DNA from 3 places in the Bradyrhizobium xenonodulans genome. Region 3 is predicted to be linked to each of the others. Evidence: riboswitches for the same ligand, from Rfam matches in the RefSeq annotation. Region 3 holds a riboswitch; each other region holds the start of a gene.
The links. Region 3 has a riboswitch for glycine ahead of gcvT (glycine cleavage system aminomethyltransferase GcvT). Riboswitches for the same ligand answer to the same signal wherever they lie in the genome.
Positions count from the first base shown of each region.

Region 1: another riboswitch for glycine. It lies ahead of I3J27_RS32630 (D-amino acid dehydrogenase); the one in region 3 lies ahead of gcvT (glycine cleavage system aminomethyltransferase GcvT).
Region 2: another riboswitch for glycine. It lies ahead of I3J27_RS32680 (L-serine ammonia-lyase); the one in region 3 lies ahead of gcvT (glycine cleavage system aminomethyltransferase GcvT).

Region 1 covers NZ_CP089391.1:6,851,093-6,857,867, reverse strand. The annotation lists gene I3J27_RS32645 (mandelate racemase/muconate lactonizing enzyme family protein) at 1-1,064, shown strand, start outside; gene I3J27_RS32640 (M24 family metallopeptidase) at 1,099-2,277, shown strand; gene I3J27_RS32635 (amidohydrolase family protein) at 2,396-3,835, shown strand; glycine riboswitch at 3,887-3,989, shown strand; gene I3J27_RS32630 (D-amino acid dehydrogenase) at 4,137-5,414, shown strand; gene I3J27_RS32625 (NAD/NADP octopine/nopaline dehydrogenase family protein) at 5,612-6,700, shown strand; gene I3J27_RS32620 (dipicolinate synthase subunit DpsA) at 6,697-6,775, shown strand, end outside.
Region 2 covers NZ_CP089391.1:6,864,011-6,870,785, forward strand. The annotation lists gene I3J27_RS32675 (LysR family transcriptional regulator) at 1-831, shown strand, start outside; gene I3J27_RS32680 (L-serine ammonia-lyase) at 945-2,369, opposite strand; glycine riboswitch at 2,481-2,569, opposite strand; gene I3J27_RS32685 (formyl transferase) at 3,275-3,676, opposite strand; gene hypE (hydrogenase expression/formation protein HypE) at 3,685-4,725, opposite strand; gene hypD (hydrogenase formation protein HypD) at 4,722-5,855, opposite strand; gene I3J27_RS32700 (HypC/HybG/HupF family hydrogenase formation chaperone) at 5,852-6,088, opposite strand; gene hypF (carbamoyltransferase HypF) at 6,088-6,775, opposite strand, start outside.
Region 3 covers NZ_CP089391.1:5,191,662-5,198,436, forward strand. The annotation lists gene I3J27_RS24795 (NADP-dependent isocitrate dehydrogenase) at 1-245, shown strand, start outside; gene I3J27_RS24800 (DUF3455 domain-containing protein) at 351-845, shown strand; gene I3J27_RS24805 (cyclic nucleotide-gated ion channel) at 850-2,076, opposite strand; gene alaS (alanine--tRNA ligase) at 2,083-4,761, opposite strand; glycine riboswitch at 4,996-5,084, shown strand; gene gcvT (glycine cleavage system aminomethyltransferase GcvT) at 5,244-6,392, shown strand; gene gcvH (glycine cleavage system protein GcvH) at 6,403-6,771, shown strand.

The DNA.
Region 1 (6,775 bases), 1.7 Mb from region 3:
TCATCGTCAAGATGACTGACAGCGACGGTCGCGTTGGTTGGGGCGAGGCGCCGGCACTCAAGGACTGGGGCGGCGAGTTCGGCCGGTATTTTGGCGAATCCACCTTGATCACGCGCGTCGTGATCGACACCTATCTGGCTCCCGCGATCATCGGCGTCGAGCTCGGTAATATCGCCGAACTGCACGCGCGAATGGACGCAGTGATCAGGGGTTACCCCTATTCCAAGGCTGCCGTCGAGTTCGCCGCCTACGACCTTGCCGGTCGCTGGCTCGATATCCCCGTCAGTGCCCTCCTCGGCGGTAGGGCGCGCGATCGTGTGCCGGTGACACATTCCATCGGCTTGATCTCGATCGAAGAGGCGCGCGTCGAGGTTGCAAAGCTCGTGCAGGAGGGCGTGCGAACCATCAAGGTGAAGATCGGGGTCGATCCGGATCGAGACGTTGCAATGGTCGATGCCGTTCGCGAGGTCGCCGGCAATGCCGTCGAAATCTGCGTGGACGCCAACGAAGGCTACAAGACGCCTGGCGAGGCCGTTCAAGTCGTTCGCAGGATGGAGAAGAATCGGCTGAAATATGTCGAGCAGCCCGTCATGGGCATCGAGCGCATTGCCGAGGTTGGTCGTCGCATCGACGCGCCCGTCATGGCCGACGAGTCGGCCTGGAACGCGCACGATTCGATCCAGATCGTTCGGTCCGGCGGCATCCAAATCGTGTCCATCTATACGACAAAGGCTGGTGGTCTTTACAAGGCCATGGAAGTCGGGGCGGTGTGCCGGGCGGCGGGCATCATCTGCAACGTCAACGGTTCGATCGAGACCGGCATCGGCAATCTTGCCAACGTCCAACTCGCCGCAGCCTCACCCTCCGTGACCCTGTCCTGCGTCATTCCGATTTCGACGCCGGCGGAATTCCAGCACGGTCAGGTGGCCGGCATCTACTACAAGGACGATCTGCTCGTCGAGCCGATGAAGGTCGTCGACGGTGCAATCGTCGTTCCATCCGGGCCGGGAATGGGTATCGAGGTCGACCAGAAGAAAATCGAAAAGTACCGCGTGCGGGATTAAGCGCGCAGCACGAAGTTGAAAAAAGGGAGCAGTCATGCGGGCGGAAATTGTCGCGAAACAAGTCAAGTCAATGTCTCAGCATGGGCTGGATGCCATCATCTGCTCTTCGCCTGAGAATTTCTCGTACACAGCGGGGTTCGTGGTCCCCTCGCAACCGCTCATCCGTCACCGCCATGCAATGACCATCGTCACTGCCGACGGCCGCTCGGCATTATTCGGCGTCGATATGGAGGCGTCGACGATCAAGCGTCGCCAGCCGGACGTGCCGACGCGCATTTGGGCGGAATTCTCGGACGATCCCATGCTTGTGCTCGCCGACCAGCTCGCGGGGCTCGGACTTGCTCAGGCTCGCATTGGACTCGAAATGGATTACCTGCCGGCAGGTGATTTTGCCCGTTTGCTCGCGGCCATGCCGGCCGCGAAGTTCGAGCGCGCCGAGCCGATCCTGGCCCGGCTCCGTCAGATCAAGACTTCGGAGGAGATTGCGCTCTTGCGCAGGCTTTCCCGCATTGCCGACCAGGCCATTACCGACACACTAGCCGTGGTCGACGAGGGCAATTCCGAAATGGACATCGCCGGGCACTTGACGCGCAATGTCTATACTCTGGGCGCCGATCACTTCAAGCTGATGATCGTGGCGACCGGCGAGCGCAGCGTCTTGCCGAACGTCGGCCCGTCGGAGCGCATCTTGAAGCGTGGGGACGTCTGCCGCGTGGAGATTTTCTCGGTCATCGACGGTTATCAGGCCGGCGTTTGCCGCACGGCGATCGTCGGCGAGGCGCCGCCCATGGCCGAGAAGATCTGGGCGCATCTGGTCGAATGCAAATACGAGATCATGGAGAAGGTGAAGCCGGGTGCGAGCTGTCGCAGCATCTACGATGCGTTCATTACGAAGCTCGCCAAGCTCGGTCTGCCGCCGATCTCGTTCGTGGGTCACGGCATCGGCCTGCACCTGCACGAAGATCCCTATCTCGGACTGACGCCGGTGCTAGGCAAGCCGGGCAACGACGCGCCGCTCGAGGAGAACATGGTGCTCGGTTTCGAACCGCTTTGTTACGACACCGGCCATGGCTTCGGCATGCAGAACAAGGATATGCTGCTGGTGACCGCCAATGGGTCGGAACTGCTTTCCGACTACGCCGACACCGACCGGCTGATTCCCGTGGGTACGGCCAAGAGGAGCGGGGCTGTGCGCAGGGCTGCCGTCGCTTGACGGTGGCTCCAAGGGGACGAGCTGTTTCGCTCGTTTGAAGATCGCTCGACATCGCCCGGCGTCCCGGCGCGGTGCGCCGGCGGGGCGATCGTGATGGCAGAGTAGTGGGTGAAGAGGCATGCGCACGCTGATCAAGGACTTGAACTTTGCTTTTACGGTCGACGAGAACGACACGGTTGTGCGCAACGCGAGCCTCGTCGTCGAAGACGACCGTATCGCGGATATCGGTCAAGCCGATGACGTGGCCGCGCGGCAAAAGAAGGTCGGTTTCGACAAGGTGATCGATGGCAAGATGCTCGGTGTCTGCCCGGGCTTCGTCGACAGCCACGTTCATCTTTCGGAGACGCTGTCGCGCGCGGTCTTTCCGGATAATCTCAATACCCGCGCCTGGGTGTTCCACTGGGCTAAGCCGTTTTACGCTCACATCACCGAAGAAGACGAATATTGGGGCGCGCTGTTGGGCATCACTGAGATGCTGCGCTGTGGCACCACTTGTTTTCTTGACATGGGCTCGCAATACGATCCCGGCATCGTCATTCGCGCGATGGAAAAGGTCGGCATTCGCGGCATCACCGGGCGGCACGCGGCCGACAATCCTCCGCCTGAGCTCCCCCGCGGCTGGACCAAGGAAATGGTGGATCATCATTTCTTCCCGAACGCCCAAGCGGCACTCAAGGTGCTCGAGGATTGTGTCGTCCGCTACAACGGAGCCCTCGACGGCCGTGCACGTTGCTGGGTCAATATCGAGGGCAAGGAGCCGTGTAGCCTCGAACTCCACGTTGGAGCGGTGAAATTGGCCGAGAGGCTTGGCGTCGGCACCACCTACCATCTCGCGACCTCGATCGAGGAGGCAAAGGTCTGCGAGAGGAAATATGGCTGCTGGCCCATCACCCGCATCGATCGGGCCGGGGGCATCGGAAAGAACCTGGTGATCGCCCACGGCGCGGCCGTTTCCGACGAAGAGGTCCGTCTTCTCGCCGAACGTGGCGCCAGCGTCGCCTTCTGCCCATGCTCGTCATTCAAGCTGGGGAAGGGAGCAACCGCGATCGGAAAATATCCAGAGATGGTGAAGGCCGGTGTTAAAGTCGGCCTCGGCACCGATGGCGTGTCGGCCGCCGGCAACATGAACCTCATGCGGCAAATGCTGCTCGTCGCCGGCATGTTCAAGGACGCCCGCCTGCAACCGGACATCTTCACCGCACGACAAGCACTGCGCGCCGCGACCATCGAAGGTGCAAAGGCGTTGATGTGGGACGACGAGATCGGTTCGCTGGAAATCGGCAAGAAGGCCGATTTCGTCCTCTTCGACCTGGACCACGTCGAATGGACGCCGTTCTACGACCCACTGCAGGCTCTGGTATTCTCCGCATCGACCGCTTCGATCGTGCAAACCTGGGTTGACGGGAAGCCGTCATATGTCGACGGCAAGGTGCAGGGAGTCGACGAGGCGCAGATTCGGCGCAAAGCCCGGCAACTCGCCGCGGCGGCGGTAGAGCGCGCTGGTCTGCATGACGAAGCGGTCGAGACGACCACGACTCTTTACGACGTTGGCAATTGACAGGCCGACTCCAATTGCGGAGGCGCAAGAGAGAAGAACCTATCGCGTTCAATAGGCTGCATGGGAGAGATCGGTCGCCGTCGTGACGGTGTTGACCGGCGCCGAAGGAGCAACCCCCAGGAAACTCTCAGGCAAAAGTGACCGTGCAGCTGAACGATCTGGAGAGTGGCACTTCGAGTGCCCACCGAAGGGGACCGCCGCGACGGCTGAGCCGTCGCGGTTAATCTCTCAGGTACAGCGACAGATTGGGGACAAGCCGCGGGCTTCGGTCCGCTTCCCAACTTTGATCGCGGAGAGCGAAATGCCACATGTTGTCGTCATCGGCGCCGGTATCACCGGCGTGACCACCGCCTACGCCCTTCTCAATCGCGGCTATTCCGTTACGGTGATCGAGCGTCAGCGCTACGCGGGCATGGAAACATCGTTCGCCAATGGTGGCCAACTTTCCGCGAGCAATGCGGAGGTCTGGAACAGCTGGTCGACGATCATCAAGGGAATGAAGTGGATGTTGAGGCGCGATGCACCGCTCCTCATGAATCCAGCGCCGACCTGGCACAAATATGCCTGGTTTGGCGAATTTATTTTCAACATCAAGAACTATCGCGACAACACGGTTGAGACGACACGGCTCGCCATCGCCGCACGCAAGCATCTCTTCGCCATCGCCGAGCGCGAGAGCATCGATTTCGATTACGAACGTCGCGGCATCCTCCACTTCTACCGGGACAAGCAGAGTTTCCAGCACGCGCTGAAGGTCAATGCCATTCTGGTGGAGGGAGGGCTTGACCGTCATCCGGTGACGGCCTCAGAGGTGAAGTCGATCGAGCCGACGCTGCATGGCGACTTCTTCGGAGGCTTCTATACCCCGTCGGATTCCACCGGCGACATCCACAAGTTCGTCCGCGGTCTCGCCAGGGCCTGCGAGAGGCGGGGCGTGCGCTTCGTGTTTGACGCCACCGTGAGGCAGATCGCTCGGGACGAAACTTTCCGCGTCCAGTACTCGCGTGACGAGCCTTCAGGCGGGGCTCATGTCGAAGAGATCGATGCCGACAATGTCGTCATATGCGCCGGTTCCGCAAGCCGCGACCTCGCGGCGATGCTCGGCGACCGGCTGAACATCTACCCTGTAAAAGGCTATTCGATCACCGTGCACCTCGACGACGAGCGGAGCCAGAGAGCGGCGCCTTGGGTCAGCCTGCTCGATGATGGCGCCAAGATCGTGACCAGCCGATTGGGCGCCACGCGCTTTCGCGTCGCCGGAACGGCGGAGTTCAACGGCATGAACCGCGACATCCGCCAGGATCGCATCAAGCCGCTGGTTGACTGGACGCGAGCACTGTTCCCCTCTGTCGACACCAACCGTGTCGTGCCCTGGGCCGGGTTACGTCCGATGATGCCGAACATGATGCCGCGGGTCGGTCGAGGCAGGATGCCGGGCGTCTTCTACAACACCGGCCACGGCCATCTCGGGTGGACGCTTTCGGCCGCAACCGCAGAGATGGTCGCCGATTGCCTTGCTGGCGAATTTGGACCCGGCATCACGGAACCGTTCCGGGTGCTCGCGGATCCAGTGATATGAACGGCTCCAGCCCCGAAACAGCCGACTTGCGCCGCCGAACCCTCGGTCATGGTTCGGCGTCACGCTCCAGAAGTGCCTTTCGATGAGGCAGCGGGTTGGCAATTCTCAAGCTTGACAATCATAACTGTGATCATAAGCTGTGATCAAAGTTTGCCTCTCAAGAGGCGCGACTTACGCTTCGATCTGCGGAGGACAGAATGAAGGTTGCCGTACTTGGAGGAGGGGCGGGGGGCACGGCCTCGGTCGCAGAATTGGTTCTGGCGGGCCACTCCGTTCATTTCTGGGCGCGTTCGGCCGAGACGCTCGAGCCGCACATCAAGCTCGGCGGCGTTGCATTCGACGGCAAGCTCGGCGAGGGAGTTGCAAAGCCTACCCTGATTTCGACAGATCTCAAGTCGGCCATCTCCGGAGTCGAAGTGGCAGTCGTGGTCCTGCCGACTTTCTCGCACTCGGCCATCGCCAACGCACTCGCCGCGGCCGGTTGGCCGTCGAACAAACCTGTCGTGCTTAATCCCGGCCACACCGGAGGCGCACTGGAATTCGCCGAGGCCTATTCCCGCACCGGGCGGTCAGTGCCTCCGGTGGTTGAGTTCTCGACCCTTACATACGTCGCGCGCAAATATCGTCCTGACGGCGTCACCATTAGCGGTCGGGCGAAGCAACTGAAGGCTGCCGCTCTCAGGGGAGGAGCGGAGGCGCTGGAGATTGCTGCAAAATTGTATCCGGGTGTCACGCCCGTTCGGGACGTCATCGCCTCCGACCTCTCCAACGTGAACATGGTCCTGCATCCCCCTGGCGCGGTGCTGGCAGCCGCCTGGGTCGAGGCGACCGGCGGCAGCTTCACTTTCTATGTCGACGCCATGACGCCCGGGGTCGCCCGGGTCATGCGGCAATTGGACGACGAGCGCTTGGCGGTCGCTCGGGCGTTCGGGCATGAATTGCCGAACTTGATTGAAGAGATGAAGCTGCTCGGCACGGTGGAGGCTGACGTGGTTGACGTTACCGATTACCGCGCGGCAATCGCGGGCGGCGAGGCCAATCGCCGTATCAAGGGACCGGATTCGCTCGAATATCGCTACTACAAGGAGGATTTCGGTCACGGCTTGCTCCCCTTCCTGGAGTTTGCGCGGATCGCCGACGTCAACGTGCCCGTCGCGACGTCGCTCTATCGCCTTGCGCAGGCCGCCGTCGGAACCGACTATCGGATCGGCGGGCGGACTGCAGATGCAATGGGCATCGCCGGCATGTCCAGGGATCAGCTCATTGAGAAGGTAAGGGCCCCATGAGTTGGCAGAATACAGTCGTCGCGATCGTAGCCGGTGACGCACGCGAACAGGAGATCGCTCGCTGTGCCGTGCGGG
Region 2 (6,775 bases), 1.7 Mb from region 3:
TCGCGGGCGGCCGAGCGATTGTTGCTGAGCCAATCAGCGACCAGCGGAATCCTATCCAGGCTACGAGAGCATTTCGAGGACGAATTGCTGGTTCGTAATGGCCGCCGGATGGTTCTCACACCTCTGGCAGAGGAACTGGCGGGTCCGCTCCGCGCCATCCTGACCGAAACGGAAAAGCTTTTGGCCATACGCAGCTCTTTTGACCCGGCGACGTCCGAGCGAAATTTTACAATCGCCTGCTCGGATTACGTCTGGGCAACTCTCATCGTCGATATCCTTGCCGCGTTGCGTGCCGTCGCCCCCTCGGTGAATATATTCTACCAGGGTCCAAGCACCCGCTTCTTTCGCACCGAAATCGATTTCCTGATCGTCCCGGATCGATTCATGCTGGAAGATTGTCCGTTCGCTTCCCTCCCCTCGATCAGCTACGAATGTATCGTATGGAAGGAAAACGAGAGTGTCGGAGATAGCTTGACGCTCGAGCAGTTTCTCGAGATGCGTCATGCGCAGGCCTATAGCGAACGAGCAACGTTCATTGAGACTTGGTTCTTCAAGCAATTTGGCCGCGCGCCGCAGGCCGGGATAACGGCACCAAGTTTCACCCTGCTTCCGCAAGCCGTTATCGGGACTCAATTCCTCGCGCTCATTCCCGCAGATCTGGCAGATCGGGCCGCGACGACTCTCCCGATCAGAAGGGTCGAAGCGCCCATATCCCTCCCCCTCATGACCGACGTTCTTCAGTGGCGCATCTCACATGAGCGAGATCCCGGGCTGCAATGGCTGCGAACTCTCATTCTCGACGTTGCCCATCGAAGAAGCAACTCTCGATAGATGATGAGTTCCCGGTTGCGAGGTGTAGACACAGGGGTCTCGGCCAAGCCGCCATTACGTCGAATGCGTCGCACGGCTACAGTTGAAGAACGAAACCTCTATGCGTCTCATCTTCAGCAATCGACCACATTGACTGCGAGGCCGCCCAAACTCGTCTCCTTGTACTTGGTTCGCATGTCCTCTCCGGTCTGACGCATCGTTTCAATTACGGCATCGAGGGACACGTGATGCCGGCCATCACCATGCAACGCGAGCATCGTTGCGTTGATCGCCTTGATCGCGCCCATTGTGTTGCGCTCAATGCACGGGATCTGCACGAGGCCGCCGATCGGGTCACATGTGAGACCGAGATTATGCTCCATGCCGATTTCGGCCGCGTTCTCGATCTGCCGATTCGTGCCGCCTAGGACGGCCACAAGTCCTGCAGCCGCCATGGAGCAAGCTACGCCAACCTCGCCTTGGCAACCCATTTCGGCGGCGGATATCGAAGCGTTTCGCTTGTAGAGCATACCGATCGCGGACGCGGTCAGGAGAAAAATGCGGGCTTTTGCCGGGCTTGGATCCGGGAAGAATATCTCGGAAAATTTCAGAACCGCGGGTATGACGCCGGCAGCTCCATTCGTCGGGGCGGTGACGACGCGTCCCCCGGCTGCGTTCTCTTCATTGACCGCGAGAGCAAAAAGGCTGACCCACTCCATCACGTGAAATGGGTGTGTCGCCCCCTTCGACGATGCCTTGAGCTTGCTGAACAGACCTGGCGCACGGCGCGGTACATTCAGGCCACCGGGCAGAACACCCCCGTTGACACACCCGCGCTCGATGCAGCGCATCATTGCGTCGCGAACGCTATCCAGGAATGCGCTGGTTTCAGTCTCTTCCCGATGCGACAGCTCGTTGGCAGCAACGATTTCAGCAACCGACAAGCCGGTGCTCTCACCTATCGCGAGAAGTTCACGCCCTGTCGTGAATGGGTACGGCTCACATCCAACGTTTCGAACGGCGGAGTTGCTCGGCTGATCGCCTTCGCACACGATCGCGCCGCCGCCAACGGAGTAATAGGTTTGGCGAAGCAGGACTCCCGTATCCGAATGTGCGGCGAATTTCATGCCATTTGAGTGCTCCGGCAGGAACTCCCCGGTGCAGAATGCCAGGTGCTTACTCTCATCGAAGCCAACCGCATGGCGACCGCCAAGCATGACCTCGGAACGCGATCGGATCAGCCCGGCGATGATGGGTATGGCCTCAGGATCAACGGATTCTGGCAGCCAGCCCGATAGTCCCAGCAGAATGGCAATATCGGTGCGGTGACCTTTGCCGGTCAGCGCCAGTGACCCGTAGAGCTCGACGACGACGGAGCGACAGCGCCACAGATCTTCGCCCAGGCATTCGATGAATCGATGGGCCGCGCGCATCGGTCCAACGGTATGCGAGCTGGACGGGCCGATCCCGATCGTAAAGAGATCGAGTACACTGATCGGACCGGCTGAACGCCCGGGCGGCAAACCTGCAGTGGTGACTTTGTCGACGGTCTTGGACATGGGCGCGCATCTCAATCCGTTGATTGATTTTCAAATGCGCCCCATCTGTCTATTTGCCTGAGAGTATTATCCCGTCGGCGGGTGCCAAGGCACCTCTTTCCAGATGTTATTCCCTCACCCGCGGTCCTTGTTGCCTGAGAGTTTCCGGGGCGGTTGCTCCTTCGGCGTCGGCCGGAGCCGAGCTCTTCCGCAAGCGACGTCTATGGGACTCGACCTCCTGAGTCACGACATCAAATTCGTGGCTGCACTCCTCAAGTATTCTACTAAGCGGCTTGGGTCAACAATGAAGCGAAGATGCGAAGTCTTGCTGTTGTGCGGTCGTTCACGGGGTTGACTTGCCGATGGAGGGATTTCGGTCGGGGCGCTTTGCATTGAGCCATTTGGTCTTGTCGGTCAATCCGGAGTGCACAGCCAGCGATGAGTTACTTCGCTGAGGACTTCGATTGAATGCTGCTCACAGTGCTGGCTCGCGATATCGAAGATTTCAAGCGAATCCACCGGACTGAACTCTCGTGCCTTGCGGTGTAGGTATAGGACGCGGCGTTGGCATGGGGCTAAACGTGGGTCGGCCGTGCGGCGCTGGAGATGGAGCGGGCTGCGGGCGGGCGGGATCGGGAGCCGGTATCGGGGACTCGGAGACTGGGCAGGCCGGAAACGCCATGCGCTGGGTGCGCATCGAAGAGGCGGACATTCTGCCAGAACAGGCTGTCGATCAGGCCCGGCATGCCGTCGGCGCTGTTGATCTTGCGCAGGACGGTCTCGCTCGTGTCGTGCTGCCGGTCCGCGATCTGCGTGCCGGCAGAGCGCGCGGATGCCGGGGTCGTCGCTCCGCATCGGCACCGGTGTCGGCTGCCCTGCCTCGATCACGGCGACGGCTTCCAGCACCGCTTGCACCGCATGCACGGTCACCTCGTTGCGGTAGATGCTGGATTTTGCTGCACGCCGCATCGGGAAGGTCCGGAATGCCCAGATTGGTCCGGCGTCGAACTCCCCATCCGCCTGAAACACCGTGACGCCCCGCTCTGCGACGCCCTCCAGAATGGCGCAGTCGAGAGCCGCCGGTCCACGATCGCGGGCGGCCCCGGATGGACGATCAGGCAACGGACGCTGCGCCAGACATCCTCCGGGACCGCCCGCTTGAGGAACGACGCGATGACGAGATCCGGCTGATGCAGCTTCACGCTTTCGCGTGTGGTGTCGGCATGGATGTCGAGCTCGACCGAAACCGCGAGGCCGCGCTCGCGGAGCTCGGCATGCAGCCGCTGCGTCAGGCTGTTGAAGGGATGCGACATGAGCAGAATGCGCATCTTGGGCCTCAACAGATCCGGGGCAGTTGCTCGCCCGACAACCAGTCGACGATCCGGCCACCGCCAAAGCTCGTCGTCATCTGCACGAAGTGATGATCATCCGGCACCGCTTCACCGATATCGGCGGCATCGCGACTGAGCGGATGCGCTCTCATGGCGGCCAGCACGGCTCCGGCGACATCAGGCGACACGATCGCGACCAGCTTCCCCTCATTGGCGACGTAGAGCGGATCGAGCCCGAGCAGCTCGCAGGCAGCCGCCACCCCCTGCTTGACCGGGATCGCCTCTTCCTGGAGGCTGAAGCCTAGTTCGGACTGCTGGGCAATTTCGTTCAATGTCGCCGCGAGGCCGCCGCGCGTGGGATCTCGCATCAGACGGATGCCGCAGCCGCCCGCCGCCACCATCCTGGCGACCAGATCATGCAGGGCGGCCGAATCCGAGACGATCTCCGTTTCAAAGGCGAGGTTCTGGCGCTTTGACATGATTGCGACGCCGTGATCGCCAAGCGTGCCCGAGATCAGCACCCGGTCTCCGACCCTGGCATTCTCAGCGGAGAGATCGAGTCCCTCAGGCACCAGGCCAACGCCCGCGGTCGAAATGAACAGGCCGTCGGCCTTCCCGCGCTCGACCACCTTGGTGTCGCCGGTGATGATATGGACGCCGGCGGATTTCGCCGCCTCGCCCATGGAGTCCGCGATCATCTTGAGGTCTGAAAACCGAAAGCCTTCCTCGATAATGAAACTCGCAGACAGATAAAGCGGTCGGGCACCGGCCATGGCGATGTCGTTGACGGTGCCGTGCACCGCGAGCGAGCCGATATTGCCTCCGGGAAAGAACAGCGGCGAAACCACATAGCCATCAGTCGTCATCACCATGCGCCCGGCGCCGACATCGAAGGCGGATTGATCGTTGCCGCGCGCCAGCCATTCGTTGCCGAAGGCCTCGTGGAACAGGCCCGAGATCAACTGCGACATCGCACGGCCGCCGGAACCGTGGGACAGGTCGACGCAGCCGTGCTTGATGTCGAGCTTGCGCTGATGGGCTCTCATGAGGCCCGCTTCTGCTGACGATCGCGGAAGCGACCGTAGGTCCAATGCGCGGCACATGCGCCTTCCGAGGAGACCATGCAGGATCCCACCGGGGTCTCGGGCGTGCACACCGTTCCGAACAGCCTGCAGTCGACCGGTTTCTTGACACCGCGCAGGATCGCGCCGCATTCGCAGGCCGGATTGTCGGGGACGCGTAGCTCGTTCATGGCGAAGCGTATCTCCGCATCAAATCTGGCGTAGGTTTGCTTCAGCTTCAATCCGCTATAGGGCACGAGCCCGAGGCCTCGCCATTCGAACTGGTCCCGCAGCTCGAAAATATTCGAGACCTCCTCCTTGGCGCGCGGATTCCCATCGCGCGTTACGGCACGGCTATATTGATTCTCCACCTCGTTCCGGTGCTCGTTCACCTGACGCACCAGCATCAGAATCGCCTGCATCATGTCAAGCGGCTCGAAGCCCGAGATCACCACCGGCTTGCCAAATTCCTCTGCAAAGACCTCGTAGGTCTCGGTGCCAATGATGATGCTGACATGGGCGGGCCCCACGAAGCCGTCGATCTCGACGCGGCGGATGTCGGGACTCTCCAAAATGTTCTGCATCGCTGGCGGCGTCCGCACGTGGTTGCAGAACACGCTGAAGTTTTCGAGCTGCCTCTTCTCGGCACGTCGGATCATGATCGCGGTCGGCGGCGTCGAGGTCTCGAAGCCGATCGCGAAGAACACGACTTCCCGCTCCGGATTCTCTTCCGCGATCCGGATCGCATCGACCGTGGAATAGACCATACGGACGTCGGCGCCACGTGCCTTTGCCTTCAACAGCGAGGCACCTTGCGAGCCCCGCACCCGCATCAGATCGCCATAGACGCAAAGGATCACCTCCGGCCGATCGGCCAGCCGGATCGCCATGTCGATACGTCCCGCCGGCAGCACGCAGACGGGACAGCCGGGGCCGTGGATCATCCGCACGTTCTTGGGCAGTATGTCCTCCAGGCCATAGCGCGAAATCGCATGCGTATGTCCGCCGCAGAACTCCATGAAGCGGTAGGACCTCTGCGGATCGGCCTCAGACCGGATCGCCCTGGCCAACCCCAGCGCGATTGCCTTGTCGCGAAATTCGTCCGCGTATTTCACTGCATTGCTCCCTGCTCTCCGGTGCTGAGCTCACGCATGAGCTCCAGTGTCCGCCTCGCCTCATCCGGATCGATCTTGGTCAGGGCATAGCCGACATGGATGATGACGTAGTCGCCGACGGCAAGATCTTCGATCAGCGCCACCGAAACCTCCTTGCTGACGCCGTCGATCGAGGCGACGGCTATGTCGTCGGGAAGGAGCTTTGTCACCTCTGCAGGTATGGCGAGACACATCAGGCGTTTCCTTCCAGCCTTTGTTGTTCGAGCATTTGAAGAGCGGCAACCCAGGCTTGGCCGAGGCTCAAGCCGCCGTCATTCGGCGGCACCTGGCGCGCGAGCTTCGGATTGAGGCCGACAGCGACGCAGCCGCGCTGCACCTCCTCGCTCAGGATCGCGTTGAGGAAGCAGCCGCCGCTCAAAACGACGGTGGTGAGGCCGGTCTCTCGTGCCGCGCAGGCGATCCAGTCGACGCAGGCCGCCGCAAACGTGCCATGAAACAGCTCCGTGCCTACGGTCGGATCGGGGGCATCAGCCACAAGCCGTTCAAACAGCGGATACAGCGACAACACACCTTGTTCAATTGTCCAGGCATTCTCAGCGACGCGTGTACGGTGAACACGCGCCTCCAGCTTCATCGCGGCTTCGCCTTCATAGCTCTGCCGCGTGGAGAGTCCTAGCAATCCTGCGGCTGCATCGAACATCCGGCCGGCGCTGGTCGTCGTTGGCACGTCGGGCTGGTCGAGCAGGGCCAAAACACCCGCCGCCAACGGCTGCGCCGCAAAGCGACGCGGAATCTCCGCGCCACGCCCGAGCGCCTGAAGCACGCCGGCAGCCATCCGCCAAGGCTCGCGCGCGGCGCGATCGCCGCCTGGCATCCTGAGCGGCACTAGATGTCCGATCCGCCGGAAGCGCGCGCCCTCA
Region 3 (6,775 bases):
CGACCAACTCGATCGCGTCGATCTTCGCCTGGACGCGCGGCCTGTCGCACCGCGCCAAGCTCGACAACAATGCCGAGCTCGCCAAGTTCGCGAACACGCTGGAAAAGGTCTGCGTCGACACCGTCGAGGCCGGCTACATGACCAAGGACCTCGCGCTGCTGGTCGGCGCCGACCAGCGCTGGCTCTCGACCACCGGCTTCCTCGACAAGGTCGCGGAAAACCTGACGAAGGCGCTGGCGGCGTAAGCTGCCAACCGCAATTTCGCCCGACTGGGCCAGACATCATCACGGGCCGCGCCTGAAAGCGCGGCCCGTTCGTTTTTTTGAGACCCCTCGCGCGGAGATGCGACCATGTCGATCAAGCTTGCCGTCCCCTGCCTGTTGCTGCTCGCTGGACCGGCTGCGGCCGCGGAGACGCTCCCCGAGGCCATCGCCGCGCCCGGAGAGACGGTGGTGCTCAGCACCCACGCCGAAGGCGCGCAGGTCTATGAGTGCAAGGCCGGCACCGACGGCAAGCTCGCCTGGGCTTTCCGCGAGCCGATCGCGACGCTCCTCGCCGAGGGCAAGACCACCGGCCGCCACTATGCCGGCCCGAACTGGGAACTCGCCGACGGCAGCGCCGTGGTCGGCAAGGCCGTCGGCAACGCGCCGGGTGCGACGGCCGCCGATATCCCCTGGCTGAAGCTGGAGGTCGCCTCCCACCGCGGCAGCGGCGTGCTGACGCCTGTTACCACCGTCCAGCGCATCAACACCCATGGCGGCAAGCTCGACGGCGCATGCGACAAGGCTGGCGAGTTCAAAAGCGCGCCGTATTCCGCCGATTATATCTTCCTGAAGAAGGGCTGACCGCTCAGCGGTCTGTGCCCTCGCGCTCCGCCTGCGCCAGCTCCGCCGCAGCGAGATCGCCGCTGTCGGCCAGCCTGGCCTTGGCGACGGTGTGGACGTGGTCGGCGAGCGTCGGCATGCGCGCGATCAATGCGTGAAAATCCTGGGCGTCGAGCACCAAGAGGCGCGTCTTGCGCGCCGCCGTCACCGTGCCGCTGCGTTTGGTCTTGTGCAGCAGCGCGATCTCGCCAAAGAAGGTGCCATCGGTGAGCCGCACATGCTGGCTCGGCAGCGCGATCTCGACCTCGCCGGCGGTGATGAAATACATCGAGGACGCCGCATCGCCCCGCCGCACCAGCACCTCGCCCTGCTCGATGGTGCGCGCTCGCAACAGCCGCATGATGTCGGCGATCTCCGATGCGGACAGATGCGAGAACAGCGGCACCCGCGCCAGCATGCCCCAGGTGACGACGAAGTCGCGCCGCTTCAGCTCTTCGGCGAAGGCCGTGGAGATGATCGCGACCGGCAGCGCGATCATGGCGAAGCCCGCGATGATGGCGAATGTGGAGATGAATTTGCCGAGCGGCGTCACCGGCACGACGTCGCCATAGCCGACGGTGCCGAGCGTCACGATCGCCCACCACATCGCCTGCGGGATGGTGCCGAGCTTGTCCGGCTGCACCTCGCGCTCGATGGCGTAGAGCAGCGAGGCGAAGGTCAGCACGGCACCGATCAGGATGACGACGCAGCCGATCAGCGCCCGCCGCTCGGCGTGCACGGCTGCGAGCAGCGAGCGCATCGCCGGTGAGTACCGGATCAGCTTGAAGAACGGCAGCACGCCGAGCGCGGCCAGCGTCGCGTGCCGTCCCGTGGCCAGCACGATGGCCGCGGGCAGGAACGCCATGAGGTCGATGACGCCGAGCGCCGAGAAGACATAGCCGAGCCGGTCGGCCAGCGCAGAGCCCGTGCGCGGGGTGTGCCCCGCCACCGTCCAGAGCCGCGCCGCATATTCCAGCGCGAACACGATCACGGACAGGATGGTGATGCCTGCGAACAGCGTGCCGTACCGATCGTCCAGCTCCGGCACCGAGGCCAAAATCATCGCGGCGACATTGAGCACGATGACGCCGATGATGAGCTGGATGAAGCGCGACCCGATGGAATAGGCCAGCGGATCGTGCTCCAGCAATTCGTAGAGGCGATCCCTCAAATTGGGATCGGCTGAGCCACGTCCTCGCGGAACGGGGCGCATGGGCGTTTACGCAGCCCCCATCGCTTTTTCGATCGCCGCGAGGGCCTCGGGTGCCTTGGCACCGTCGGGGCCGCCGGCCTGCGCCATGTCGGGCCGGCCGCCGCCGCCCTTGCCGCCGAGCGCTTCGGAGGCGACGCGGACGAGATTCACGGCGTTGAAGCGCGCGGTCAGGTCGGCGGTGACGCCGACCACAACGCCGGCCTTGCCGTCCTCGGTGACGCCGACGATGGCGACCACGCCGGAGCCGATCTGCTTCTTGCCGTCGTCGGCAAGGCTCTTGAGATCCTTCATCTCGATGCCCTCGACCGCGCGCGCCATGAGCTTGACGCCGCCGGCCTCGCGCACGCTCGCCGCTGCGCCATCGCCGCTCGACGCGCCGCCGCCCATTGCGAGCTTCTTGCGGGCGTCGGACAATTCGCGCTCGAGCTTCTTGCGCTCGTCCATCAGCGCGGTGATGCGCGCCGGGACGTCGTCGATCGAGGTGCGCAGTTCGTTCGCCGCGGTCTTCGCCAGTGCCATGGTCTCGTTGGCGTGCCGGCGCGCATAGTTGCCGGTCAGTGCCTCGATGCGGCGCACGCCGGAGGCGACCGCGCTCTCGCCGGTCAGCGTGATCAGGCCGATATCGCCGGTGCGCCGCACATGGGTGCCGCCGCACAGTTCGACCGACCAGCCGAGCGCGTTGGCGCCGCGCTCGCGCGCGGTCCTGCCCATCGAGACGACGCGGACCTCGTCGCCGTATTTCTCGCCGAACAGGGCGCGCGCGCCGGCCTCGCGGGCCTCGTCGACGCCCATGACGCGCGTGGTGACCTCGTCGTTCTCCAGCACCACGTCGTTGGCGATGTCCTCGACGCGGGCAAGCTCCTCCACCGTGATCGGCTTCGGATGCACGAAGTCGAAGCGCAGCCGATCCGGCGCGACCATCGAGCCGCGCTGGGCGATGTGGTCGCCGAGCACCTGGCGCAGCGCTTCATGAATGAGATGCGTCGCCGAGTGATGCGCGCGGATCGAGGAGCGCCTGGAATGATCGACCTCGAGCTGGAGCGCAGTGCCCACCTTCAGCTCGCCGCTCTCGACCGTGCCGACGTGAACGAAGAAATCGCCGAGCTTCTTCTGCGTGTCGGTGACGCGGAATTTTAGGCCGCCCTCGCCCGTGAGCACGCCGGTGTCGCCGACCTGGCCGCCGGACTCCGCATAGAACGGCGTCTGGTTCAGCACGATTGCGCCGGTTTCGCCGGCCTTGAGGCTGGCGGCTTCAGCGCCGTCCTTCACCAGCGCGGACACCACGCCTTCGGCGCTCTCGGTCTCGTAGCCCAGGAATTCGGTGGCCCCGAGCTTCTCGCGCAGCGGGAACCAGATCGCTTCGCTGGCCGCTTCGCCCGAGCCCTTCCACGACTCGCGCGCCTTGGCCTTTTGCCGCTCCATCGCGTCGGTGAAGGCGGACTGGTCGACGCCGATGCCGCGCGACTTCAGCGCGTCCTGCGTCAGGTCCAGCGGGAAGCCGTAGGTGTCATACAGCGTGAAGGCGACGTCGCCGTCGAACATGTCGCCCTTCTTCAGGGACGCGCTCTTCTCGTCGAGAATGGCAAGGCCACGCACCAGCGTCTTGCGGAAGCGGGTCTCTTCCAGCCGCAGCGTTTCCTCGATCAGCTTTTCCGCGCGCATCAGCTCGGGATAGGCCTGGCCCATCTCGCGCACCAGCGCCCAGACCAGGCGATGCATCAGCGGCTCTTTCGCACCGAGCAGCTGCGCATGGCGCATCGCGCGGCGCATGATCCGGCGCAGCACATAGCCGCGGCCCTCGTTGGAGGGCAGCACGCCGTCGGAGACCAGGAAGGCCGAGGAGCGCAAATGGTCGGCGATGACGCGGAACGAGGCCACGGTCTGCTCGTTCGGCCCGCTGCCGAGCGCGGACGCCGTCGCGTCGATCAGGTGACGGAACAGGTCGGTCTCGAACACGCTGTCGACGCCCTGCATGATGGAGGCCATGCGCTCGAGGCCCATGCCGGTGTCGATCGAGGGACGCGGCAGATCCACGCGCTCCTCCTTCGTCACCTGCTCGTATTGCATGAACACGAGATTCCAGAATTCGAGGAAGCGGTCGCCGTCCTCTTCCGGCGAGCCCGGAGGCCCGCCCCAGATGTGCTCGCCGCGATCGATGAAGATCTCAGAGCACGGCCCGCACGGGCCGGTGTCGCCCATCGCCCAGAAATTGTCCGAGGTCGGAATCCGGATGATGCGGTCGTCGGAGAAGCCGGCGATCTTCTTCCACAGGCCAGCGGCCTCGTCGTCGGTGTGGTAGACGGTGACGAGCAGCTTGTCCTTCTTCAGCCCGAACTCGCGGGTGATCAACGTCCAGGCGAGCTCGATCGCGCGCTCCTTGAAATAGTCGCCGAACGAGAAGTTGCCGAGCATCTCGAAGAAGGTGAGATGGCGCGCGGTGTAGCCGACATTGTCGAGGTCGTTGTGCTTGCCGCCGGCGCGCACGCACTTCTGCGACGTGGTGGCGCGCTGATAGGGCCGCTTCTCGACGCCGGTGAAGACGTTCTTGAACTGCACCATGCCGGCATTGGTGAACATCAACGTCGGATCGTTGCGCGGCACCAATGGCGAGGACGACACGATCTCGTGGCCGTTCTCGGCAAAGAAGTTCAGAAAGGTCGACCTGATCTCGTTGACGCCGCTCATGTTCATCCAATCGGGTGTGCTTGGACCCGCTTCCCAGCCATCCAAACCGCACGTCTGGGCTGATATCTGCGGGCCAAAGCGCTTTTAGACAAGGCCAGCTTCGCTGTCCAGAAACTGTGCAGACGGATCAGTGGGTTGCCGCAGGCGCGCAGGTCCCGTTGCAATCCCGTTGAAAGCCGCTGATGCCGCGTTGACAGGCTTGGCTACCCTGTGGTCTGTACCCATCTGTATCGTACGGCCACGTCGGGAGAGACCGGCACTGGTGCCGGCGCCGAAGGAGCAACCGCCCCGGAAACTCTCAGGCAAAAGGACCGCGTGGCTTTGACGACATCTGGAAAGAGGCGCCGACGGGCAAAGACCCTTTAAGGGGTTGGTCCGGACAGCGCCCGCCGACGGGATAATACTCTCAGGCACAGCGACAGATGGGGCTTCGACTGGTGTCCTCAGGGAATCGTCCCCGGGGAACCGCCGAGGGCCCCGTAATGTCAGTGCGTGACGACAAAGACTCCCTGAAACGTACCCCCCTTTACGACCTTCATGTGTCGCTCGGCGGCAAGATGGTGCCGTTCGCGGGCTATGACATGCCCGTGCAGTACCCCGCGGGCGTGCTGAAGGAACACCTTCATACCCGCAGCTCCGCCGGCCTGTTCGACGTCTCCCACATGGGCCAGCTCGCGCTCCGGCCGAAGTCGGGCAAAGTCGAGGACGCCGCCCGCGCGCTGGAACGGCTGGTGCCGCAGGACATCGTGGCGATCGCGCCGGGCCGGCAGCGCTACGCCCAGTTCACCAATACGGATGGCGGCATTCTCGACGATCTGATGGTCGCCAATTTCGGCGACCATTTGTTCCTGGTCGTCAACGCCGCCTGCAAGGCCGAGGACGAGGCGCATCTGCGCGCGAATCTCTCGGACGACTGCGTGATCGATTCGCTGGAAGGCCGCGCGTTGATCGCGTTGCAGGGCCCGAAGGCCGAGGCCGCGCTGGCGAAATTATGTGCAGAGGTCCCCTCCATGACCTTCATGGATGCCGGTCCGCACAAGGTGGCCGGCCTCGCCTGTTTCGTCTCGCGCTCCGGCTACACCGGCGAGGACGGTTTTGAGATTTCGGTCCCTGCTGGCGATGCCGAGCGTCTCGCCAAGACGCTGCTCGAAAACCCCGACGTGATGCCGATCGGCCTTGGCGCCCGCGACAGCCTGCGGCTGGAAGCCGGGCTCTGCCTCTACGGCCACGACATCGACACCGCGACCACGCCGGTCGAAGCCGCGCTGGAATGGTCGGTGCAGAAGAGCCGTCGCAGCGGCGGCGCGCGCGCCGGCGGCTTCCCCGGCGCTGAAAAGATCCTCGCTCATTTCGACAACGGCGCATCCCGCCGCCGCGTCGGCCTGCGCGCCGAGGGCCGTGCCCCGGTGCGCGAGGGCGCGCTGCTGTTTGCGGACGCGACGTCGAGCGAGCCGATCGGAAAGGTCACGTCGGGCGGCTTCGGCCCGAGCCTGAATGCGCCGGTCGCGATGGGCTATGTGCCCGTGACCCAGAGCGCGCTCGGCACGCAAATCTTCGCCGAGGTGCGCGGCCAACGGCTGCCGCTCACCGTCGCCGCCATGCCCTTCGTGAAAAACACCTACAAACGCTGAGGACAAGACAATGACCACGACGCTGTACACCTCCGACCATGAATGGCTCGCCATCGACGGCGACGTCGCCACCGTCGGGATCACCGACTACGCCCAGTCCCAGCTCGGCGACGTCGTGTTCGTCGAACTGCCCAAGGTCGGCCGCGCGCTGAAGAAGGCGGAAGCCGCAGCCGTCGTCGAGTCCGTGAAGGCCGCTTCCGACGTCTACGCGCCCATCTCGGGCGAAGTGCTCGAAACCAATGCCGAACTCGCCGGCGAGCCCGCGCTGGTCAACTCGGACGCGCAAGGCAAGGCGTGGTTCTTCAAGATCAAGATTGCCGACAAGAGCGAACTCGGCGGCCTCATGGATGAGGCCGCGTACAAGGCACATACGGCGTGAGATG